3 regions of the Pseudomonas nanhaiensis genome follow, and region 1 is predicted to be linked to each of the others. Evidence: predicted binding sites of a transcription regulator. Region 1 holds the regulator's gene; each other region holds the start of a gene.
What was found. Region 1 encodes sigma-54, which starts transcription at its own class of promoters, with help from an activator protein. Its sites were predicted from a motif close to ANTGGCATNNANNTTGCTNT; they were not measured.

Region 1 (3,277 bases):
TGAGTAAGCTTGAAGCCCGTCATCTGGCCAAGGCCTACAAGGCACGCAAGGTGGTGCGCGATGTCTCTGTGGCGATCCACAGCGGCGAAGTCGTCGGCCTGCTCGGGCCCAACGGCGCCGGCAAGACTACGTGCTTCTACATGATCGTCGGCCTGGTGAAGGCCGACGAGGGCAACATCCTGATCAACGATACGGATGTGACCAAGCTGCCCATGCATGGCCGCGCGAGGCAGGGCATCGGCTATCTGCCGCAGGAAGCCTCGATCTTTCGCAAGCTCACCGTTGGCCAGAACATCATGGCGATCCTCGAGACGCGCAAGGACCTGAACGCCAAGGGGCGCGAAGGCAAGCTCGAGTCGCTGCTGCGCGAATTCCACATTCATCATCTGAAGGACAGCCTCGGCATGAGTCTGTCCGGAGGCGAGCGCCGTCGCGCGGAAATCGCACGGGCGCTGGCCACCGAGCCGCAGTTCATTCTGCTCGACGAACCCTTCGCCGGTGTCGACCCGATTTCGGTGAACGATATCAAACAGATCATTCAGCACCTGCGCGACAAGGGCATCGGCGTGCTGATTACCGACCACAACGTGCGCGAAACCCTGGATATCTGCGACAAGGCCTACATCGTCAACGACGGTCACATCATTGCGGAAGGCAATGCAGAGACCGTACTCTCGAACCAGACAGTCCGTGATGTCTATCTCGGTCATGCCTTCCGCCTGTAACTGCCCGAGCGATTCAGGCATGCTAGAGGCATTGGGCCATATGCCCGAGCAGGGTAACAACCAGCGCACAGGGTACTTCACCGCATAATGAAACCATCGCTCGTCCTCAAGATGGGGCAGCAGCTGACGATGACGCCGCAGCTGCAGCAAGCCATCCGACTGCTACAGCTCTCCAGCCTCGACCTCCAGCAGGAAGTTCAGGAGGCACTGGAAGCCAATCCCATGCTGGAAATGGCAGACGACGGCGACGACGACTACGGTCCCAGCGCACCGGACACTTCGCCTGACAGCGACGACGCCCCCGCGGTGACCATCCCCGAACCCGTCGAGCTCGACTCCATCGAGCAGCACGGTCAGGGTGAAGAAGGCAACTGGAACGAGCAGATTCCCAGCGAGTTGCCAGTCGACACCCAGTGGGAGGACGTCTACCAGACCTCCGCCAGTTCCTTGCCCAGCAACGACGACGAGGATTGGGATTTCACTGCTCGCACCGGTACCGGCGAGACGCTGCAGAGTCACCTGGAATGGCAGCTGAATCTCATCCCGCTCTCCGAAACCGACTACCAGATCGCCCTGGCGCTCATTGACGGCATCAACCCCGACGGCTATCTGCACGAGTCGCTGCAGGACATTCTCGACTCGCTCGATCCTGAGCTCGAGGTCGAGCTCGACGAGGTCGAGATGGTGCTGCATCGCATCCAGCAGTTCGAACCGGTCGGCGTGGGCGCGCGTGATCTGCGTGAATGCCTGCTGTTGCAGCTCCGACAAATGCCCGCCGGCACGCCCATGCTGGAGCAGGCCACCCGCGTGGTGAAAGATCACCTGGAGCTGCTCGGCAATCGCGATTTCGCGCAGCTGATGCGCCGCAGCAAGCTCAAGGAAGATCAACTGCGCGACGCGGTAGCGTTGATCCAGACGCTGAACCCCCGTCCCGGATCGGAAATCGCCTCAGGCGATGCCGAGTACGTGATTCCCGATGTCATCGTCCGGCGTGATACCAATCGCTGGATCGTCGAGCTGAACCAGGAGTCGGTGCCCAAGGTGCGGGTGAACACCCACTACGCCTCGATGGTGCGCCGTGCCGACAGTAGCGAAGACAACACCTACCTGCGCAACCATCTGCAGGAAGCGCGCTGGTTCATCAAGAGCCTGCAGAGCCGGAACGAAACGCTGATGAAGGTGGCGACGCAGATCGTCGAACATCAGCGCGGCTTTCTCGAGCATGGCGAGGAAGCAATGAAGCCGCTGGTGCTGCATGACATCGCCGAAGCGGTGGGCATGCATGAGTCGACCATTTCGCGGGTGACGACGCAGAAATACATGCACACCCCGCGCGGCATATTCGAACTCAAGTACTTTTTCTCGAGCCACGTTGGCACCACCGAAGGCGGGGAATTCTCCTCCACCGCCATCCGTGCGCTGATCAAGAAACTGGTCGCCGCAGAAAACCCGAAGAAACCATTGAGCGACAGCAAGATCGCTGGTTTACTGGAAGAACAAGGGATATCGGTAGCCCGCAGAACGATTGCCAAGTATCGCGAGTCGCTCAATATCGCGCCCTCGAGCGAGCGCAAGCGGTTGGTGTGACCAGCCGGGATTCACAGGTGGCACCATCGGGTGACAGTCAGCGTCACCCTGCTCTATCAAGCCAATCAGGAGAAGCCGTATGCAATTGAACATCAGCGGTCATCAACTAGACATCACCGACGCACTGCGCGATTACGTTACGGAAAAGATGTCACGGCTCGAGCGACACTTCGACAAGATCACCAACGTGCAGGTCATTCTGGAAGTCGAAAAGGTACGGCAGAAGGCAGAGGCGATTCTCCATGTGGCAGGCGGCGAAGTGGTCGCCAACGCAGAGGCTACCGACATGTACGCAGCTATCGATTTGCTCACCGACAAACTGGACCGTCAGCTGATCAAGCACAAGGAAAAGAACATCAACCGCCTTCAAGGCGCCAACGATCGTTAAGGCTGCATACGCCGAAGACCCATGCAAATAGACCATATCCTTACCCCCGAGCGCACCTTTGCCGGTGTGCAGGGGGGCTCCAAAAAACGTGTGCTGGAGCAGATCGGCAAACTGATCGCCCAGCACACCAATCTCGATCCCGACGCCATTTACGAAAACCTGATCGCCCGCGAGCGGCTCGGCTCGACCGGCTTCGGCAATGGTATCGCCATTCCGCATAGTCGGCTGGAGGGCTGCGATCGCGCCCTCGGCGCGCTGCTGCAGCTTGAGAGCAAGATCGATTTCGACGCCCTCGACGGCGAGCCGGTGGATCTCATCTTCGTCCTGCTGGTGCCGCAACAGGCAACCGAGCAGCATTTGCAGATTCTCAAGATGCTGGCCGAGAAGCTCGATCAGCAGAGCGTGCGCGAGTCGCTTCGTGCCGCCCCGGATTCCCAGTCGCTTTATCAGGCGATGATCGGCGCGGGCGATAACTGAGCATGCGCCTGGTGGTGGTGAGCGGTCGCTCGGGGTCGGGCAAGAGCACCGCGCTACACATGCTGGAAGACAATGGCTTCTACTGCATCGACAACCTGCC
Region 2 (3,277 bases), 1.1 Mb from region 1:
GAGCCCGGAGCGACGGGCTTCCTCGATCTGCCAGAGGATTGCATACCGCCCCAGGCTGCGGCGCTGCTCGGCTGGCTCGTAGAAGGTGTATACAGCCGACAGCCCATTGAGCATCTGATCGGTGACCGCTACGGCTACCAGCCGCCCATCCAGTCGAAATTCATAAAACAGACTGAAAGGCCATTTGCGTACCAGAAACGAGCTGAACTGTTCCCGGCTGGGCGGGTACATATCGCCGTCCGAATGCCGAGAGTTGATATAACGGGCGTATAGATCGTAGATTTCTTCGTCAATCCGCGGCAGGGTAGCGGTGACCTGGATATCGCGGTTGCGCTTGATGATCCGCTTTTGCGACGCAGTCGGCTCGAATGCGTCCGCGGGGATGCGAGCCGGGACGCAAGCGGTGCAGGTTCTGCAGTGCGGTCTGTAAAGGTGGTCGCCGCTGCGCCGGAATCCCAGCTCGGAAAGCTGGCTGTAGGTAGTCAGGTCGATCGGCTTCTGAGGGTCAAGAAACAGCGTCGTCGCCTGCTCGTCCGGCAGGTAGCTGCAGGTATGCGGCTGCGTCGCGTAGAACTTCAGGTGAGCCAGATCGGTCATGTAGCGCTTCTCGCTGCCATTTTTCTTTCAGGCAAGTATAGATTTTGTTCGCGTTCGATCAACTTGCCCGTTGGTCCGCGTGCCAATGGTCGGCCACGGCTTCGTTGCAATGCAGATCAAGCTCACGTCTAAACGCTTCGCGGCTGATCGATCGAGCGCCAAGGCTGAAAAGATGATCGGTTGGCATCTGGCAGTCGATCAGTTCGAAACCCCAGCCGTGCAATCGTTCCACCAGGTGGATAAAGGCGAGTTTGGACGCATTGCTGGTGCGGCTGAACATTGACTCGCCGAAGAAGACCCGGCCGAGCGCGACGCCGTAGAGACCGCCCACGAGGGCCTGACCATCCCAGACTTCTACCGAGTGCGCATGCCCCAGGCGATGCAGATCGCAATAAGCGTCCAGCATCTCGGCGGTGATCCAGGTGGCGTCGGTGTAATCACGAGGCTCGGCACAGCCGCGCATCACCGACATGAAAGCGCGATCATAGCTGACGCTTAAAGTGGTCTGACGCATGAATTTGCGCATGCTGCGCGATACATGCAGCGACGCGGGGAACACGACGGTTCGCGGGTCAGGGCACCACCACAGGAGCGGTTGACCGTCCTGATACCATGGAAAGATGCCCTGGCGATAGGCACTGAGAAGCCGGGGTACGGACAGATCCCCGCCGATGGCCAACAAGCCATTCGGGTCCGCCAGGGCGCGGGCGGCTGGCGGAAAATCGATGGTGTCGGGACGCAGCCAGGTCAGTTGGCTCATTAACATGCCTTAGGTCGCAAGAACGCTTCTAAATGGTTTATCAAGAAAACGATATAAGTTATTGTCGCTGATCAAGATAGTTCCTTTGCCGGGCAAAGCGCAAACTGCTTGCTCCAGGCAAAACCGCCAGCGAGCCGGTCACCGTTAAGGCGCCCGACCGGTGGCGATTGTTCATTCGCGCTACGCACACCTTACAATAGCGGCTGGAAAATTAATGGAAGCCAGGATTTTGAAGGACAACCAAGCCAAGAAAGCGCACATCGCCTGGCGTGAACAGCTCAGTCTGCGCTTGCGCGAAGGGGCTCTGCTGGCAATGATCGCGCTGTGCCTCTATCTGTGCATGGCGCTGTTCACCTATAGCACGGCCGATCCTGGTTGGACTCGCAGTGGAGACGTTGCCGATGTGCAGAACGCCGGCGGCCGCATGGGTGCATGGATCGCCGATGTACTGCTGCTGGTGCTGGGTTATCTCGCATTCCTGTTTCCGCTGATCGTTGCCGTGAAAGTGTGGCAGATGTTTCGTCGCCGTCATCTTCCTTTCATCTGGAATGGCTGGCTGTTTTCATGGCGGCTCATCGGCTTTGTACTCACCGTTTTTGCCGGCACCGCTCTCGGCGCGCTACACGGGACGGCTCCCGACAGCTTCCCGGATGGTGCCAGCGCCGGCGGTGTGCTGGGGCAGTTGCTGCGCGATCTGGCTTATCCGGTGCTGAACATGCAGGGCAGCACTCTGCTGTTCCTGACGCTGTTCCTTTTTGGTCTGACCGTGTTCACCAACCTGTCCTGGTTTCGCGTCATGGATATCACCGGGCGGTTGACGCTGGATCTGCTGGATCTGCTGCGCCGCGGGTGGAACGCATGGCAAGGTCGGCGGGAGTCAGGGCGGACGGAACGCGACGTAGCGGGGCGCCCGGGGTCGGCTGCCGTGGCACGACCTGCCCAACGTACCGAGCCCGTGGTCAACGTCGAGGAGCAACGGCGGGCGGAGGCTTCCAGAGCTCAGCGCCAGGAGTCACTTGCCCGGCATGTTGCTGCACAGGAAAAACGCCAGCCCCCGGAGATTGTCCCGCCTGAGGCCAAGCCTGCCGAAGCCAGCGTACGCCTGCACAAGGAAAAGCAGTCTCGCCTGTTCACCGATTCGGTGGAGCCGGGCTCGCTGCCGCCGATATCGTTGCTGGATCCAGCGAGCAAGAAACAGAAGGGCTTCTCGCCGGAGTCGCTCGAAGGCATGTCGCGTCTTCTCGAGCTCAAACTCAAGGATTTCGGCGTAGAAGCGTTGGTCGAGAAAGTGCAACCGGGGCCGGTTATCACCCGGTTCGAAATTCAGCCTGCTGCCGGCGTCAAGGTCAGCAAGATCTCCAACCTCGCCAAGGATCTGGCGCGTTCGCTGGCGGTTATCAGCGTTCGAGTGGTGGAGGTCATCCCGGGCAAGACCACGGTGGGTATCGAAATTCCCAACGAAGATCGCGAGATCGTGCGTCTGTCCGAGGTGCTCGAAACCCGCGAGTTCGACGAGGCACAGTCCCCGGTGACGTTGGCGCTCGGGCACGACATTGGTGGTCATCCGATCATGGCCGATCTGGCCAAGATGCCGCACCTGCTGGTCGCCGGTACCACCGGCTCGGGCAAGTCGGTGGGCGTCAATGCGATGCTCCTGAGTATCCTTTTCAAATCGCATCCGGAGGAGGTGCGGTTGATCATGATCGATCCGAAGATGCTCGAGCTATCGATCTACGAAGGTATCCCGCATTTGCTGACGCCAGTCGTGACCGACATGAAAGAGGCGTCGAACGCGCTGCGCTGGTGCGTGGCGGAGATGGAACGGCGTTACAAGCTGATGGCGGCGATGGGCGTGCGTAACCTGGCGGGATTCAACCGCAAGGTCAAGGATGCCCAGAAAGCCGGTACGCCCTTGACGGA
Region 3 (3,277 bases), 630 kb from region 1:
CGCTCAGCCATATCGCGACTGTGCGCCAGCGCCGCCTCTCCAAGCAGATCCGACCATTTCAGCGGTGCAGCAGCCTCGTACGACTGATCACCGCACTGGCGCGCCTGCTGACGCACTCTGTTCACTTCTTCGAGCAAAGCCTTGCCCTCGGCTCGCCAGTCACCCATGTCGTCCGCAACCAGTGGCTGAGCCATCACCAGCTGCCACTGATTGCCGTTCCGGCTCACGCCGATATCGGAGAACGCAGAGTCAAGCATCAAGGCGCAATAGCGATCGCGTAGCGCGTCCATGGCCGCCTCCGCATCGCGAGGTCCGGATAATTGCAGGGCCTGGACCCTGGCTGCCTGATAACCGGCTTCTCGCAAGACATTCTGCCAGCTGCTGCCGGGCTCAAGATTCACCTGTGCCAGTTGGTCATCGGGTGCCAGCGGTGCCGCACCATCACGCCGGGCACCATCGCAGGAAGCGCCGCTTTCACGATACTGGTTTACCAGGTGAATCAGCTGTTCGGCATCACCGGCGGCGTTCTGCGCATGGGCGGGGCTGAAGGCCCCTGACGACAAGACTCCCACCAGCGCGGGGATCAAGGCGAACTTGGCGACATTAGAAGGATGGGACATATGTGCAATCGTCTTCCTCACAACGCAACAAGCCGGTGAATCACCGGCTTGTGCAGTAAAACAGGAAGGCGTGTCAGGCCTTGTCTACGCCCTGCTTGATCTTGTCCTTGGCCTCGCCCTTGGCACCTTGCAGCTTGCCTTCACCTTCCTGGGCCTTACCCTCGCCCTTCATGCTGTCATCGTCGGTCGCTTCGCCCACGCCCTGCTTGCCCTTACCGACGGTTTCATTGAACTTGCCTTTGAGCTTGTCTTCAGTGCTGTTGCCCATAACGTTCTCCAGCCTAGTGTGTACATATCAGTGGACGGACGGCTAAGAGGGTAGTTCCCCTCAGGCGCCGAATGACTGTTATTCGCTGATGTTCTCGTGCAGGCGCACGTTGAGTTCGTCCACGATCGGTTCCCAGTCGGCGTCGTCCATCAACGATTCACGCAGGAACGCAGCCTGCCCTTCGCTCCAGAAAGGCGCCTCCGTCACCTTCACCTCGTCCGGCAGGGGCCGGTGTTCGGCGATGAAGTTGTCGATGCTTGCTTCGTCCGAGTCCAGTCCGAGCTGCTCGAACAGCGTTGCCATATCTTTGTTCTGCGTATCCATGGGGCCTCCAGTTATTGAACCGCGATATCTCATAGAGAACCTTTGCGCCACGCCGGTTCCATTTGATCGCCTGCTCGATTCACAGGTGTCGATTCAGGCAGGTGCGCCAACTGATGGCACAGTTGCACCATTGGAGTACCGCCTTGCACTGTTCAAGCGCAGCGGTGGCCGCGACCGCGGCTAGATGGGGCCCGATGGGCAGCCTTCAACGTCAGCAAGGCATTGAATCGAATGGCTTTTACGAAAGTGGCAAGCAATATGCTTAGCACTCCATGCCAACAGTTTTGTTTTGCAATCGAATCACATTAGACATGGGGTACTACAGAATGATGAAAAAAATCGCAGCCGTTGTAGCCGCAGCCAGCAGCATCGGCTTCGCAAGCCTGGCACATGCCGAAGCCTTTGATACCGCGGTGGGCGAAGTGGACGTGAGCATGACCGCCACCCTGGCCACCGATTACATCTGGCGCGGCCAGTCGCAGACAGACGGGGCCGGCGCGGTACAGGGCAGTCTGGACATCGCGCATGAAAGCGGATTGTACATCGGTGCCTGGGCGTCCAATGTGGACGGGGAGGATTTCGGTGGCTCGAGCGTTGAGTTCGATTACTACACAGGTTTCGGCAGCTCAATCACCGACGACATCAGCTACGATCTGCAATGGGCTACTTACACCTATCCCGGCAACAGCAGCATCGACGTACAGGAAGTGATCGGCAGTCTTGGACTGTATGGTTTCACTGTCGGCGCGAAGTACGCTTACGATCCGTCCAGCCAACTGTACACGTTCATCGACTACGGCTTCGACCTGCCCTACGGGCTGGGCCTCGGACTGCACTACGGCGTGAGCGATACCAAGGATCCGCTGGATGGTGTCGGCGGCGACGAGAAATATTCCGACTGGGCGGTGTCCATCGGCAAGACTGTTCTCGGACTTGATCTGGCCCTGATGTACAGCGACACCGATCTGGGCGACGACTGCGCATACAGCGACAGCGACTCGTGCGACTCGGCCTTGACGTTCTCCGCCTCAAAGTCGTTCTAAGTCGATTGCTTCTCGTTTGACCGATTGACTGCATTGACGCCGGCTTCCCTTGGAACCGGCGTTTTTTATGCAGCTACAGCGGAGCGAGCCTGCGCACGTCGGCGGATGGACAGATCGACACGCATGCAAATGGCGGCCAGAAACAGGAAGCCGATGCCGAGATGGCCGCGCGTGACCTCGGTCCCGAACAGGCCACTCAAGCCCCCGGCGATCTCGTCCGGATACGCCGCAAGCAGCCCGCCCAACGGCACCATGATAAATAGAAAGCAGAAACCAAGCGTGCGCAGCAGACTCACGGGCGCCTCCTCGAAGGAATTTGAGTCAGCATGAGCAACCTGCGCAGCGAGGTGTATTAGACGATGGTGGTAGACCTCAAGCGCGCGGTAGCGTCACGCCCCGCTGGCCCTGGTACTTGCCGCCGCGATCCCGATAGGAGGTTTCACACGCCTCGTCCGACTCGAAGAAGAGCATCTGCGCGACGCCTTCGTTGGCGTAGATTTTCGCAGGCAGCGTCGTGGTATTCGAAAATTCCAGTGTCACGTGCCCTTCCCATTCAGGCTCGAGCGGTGTGACATTGACGATGATGCCGCAGCGAGCGTAGGTGCTCTTGCCCAGGCAAATGGTCAACACGTTGCGCGGGATACGGAAATACTCGACCGTACGCGCCAGTGCGAAAGAATTCGGCGGGATGATGCACACATCGCTTTTGATATCGACGAAGCTCTTTTCATCGAAGAACTTCGGATCGACCGTTGCCGAGTGGATGTTGGTGAACACCTTGAATTCATCGGCACAACGGACGTCGTAGCCGTAACTCGACACACCATAGGAGATCACCCGGCTGCCTTCCGCGCCGCGTACCTGGCGCTCGACGAAGGGTTCGATCATCCCCTGCTCTTCGGACATGCGACGGATCCAGCGGTCGGACTTGATGCTCATGGTGATTCCTGGACTGATCAAAAAAGAGCGAGCATGTTAGCCGTTTATCGCAAGCGACAAAAGCCTGACAAGCTGCTCGTCAG

Region 2: a site for sigma-54 is predicted at 1,453-1,472, ahead of KEM63_RS08625 (DNA translocase FtsK). Genes of this name have one in related genera too.
Region 3: a site for sigma-54 is predicted at 1,458-1,477, ahead of KEM63_RS10715 (TorF family putative porin). Genes of this name have one in related genera too.

What each region holds. Positions count from the first base shown of each region.
Region 1 covers NZ_CP073751.1:3,008,795-3,012,071, forward strand. The annotation lists gene lptA (lipopolysaccharide transport periplasmic protein LptA) at 1-7, shown strand, start outside; gene lptB (LPS export ABC transporter ATP-binding protein) at 1-725, shown strand, start outside; gene KEM63_RS13725 (RNA polymerase factor sigma-54) at 813-2,312, shown strand; gene hpf (ribosome hibernation promoting factor) at 2,392-2,700, shown strand; gene ptsN (PTS IIA-like nitrogen regulatory protein PtsN) at 2,722-3,177, shown strand; gene rapZ (RNase adapter RapZ) at 3,180-3,277, shown strand, end outside.
Region 2 covers NZ_CP073751.1:1,910,937-1,914,213, reverse strand. The annotation lists gene KEM63_RS08635 (arginyltransferase) at 1-597, opposite strand, end outside; gene aat (leucyl/phenylalanyl-tRNA--protein transferase) at 656-1,357, opposite strand; gene KEM63_RS08625 (DNA translocase FtsK) at 1,572-3,277, shown strand, end outside.
Region 3 covers NZ_CP073751.1:2,376,712-2,379,988, forward strand. The annotation lists gene KEM63_RS10700 (CAP domain-containing protein) at 1-620, opposite strand, end outside; gene KEM63_RS10705 (CsbD family protein) at 694-888, opposite strand; gene KEM63_RS10710 (DUF2789 domain-containing protein) at 967-1,212, opposite strand; gene KEM63_RS10715 (TorF family putative porin) at 1,539-2,255, shown strand; gene KEM63_RS10720 (hypothetical protein) at 2,321-2,551, opposite strand; gene dcd (dCTP deaminase) at 2,628-3,194, opposite strand; gene apbC (iron-sulfur cluster carrier protein ApbC) at 3,274-3,277, opposite strand, start outside.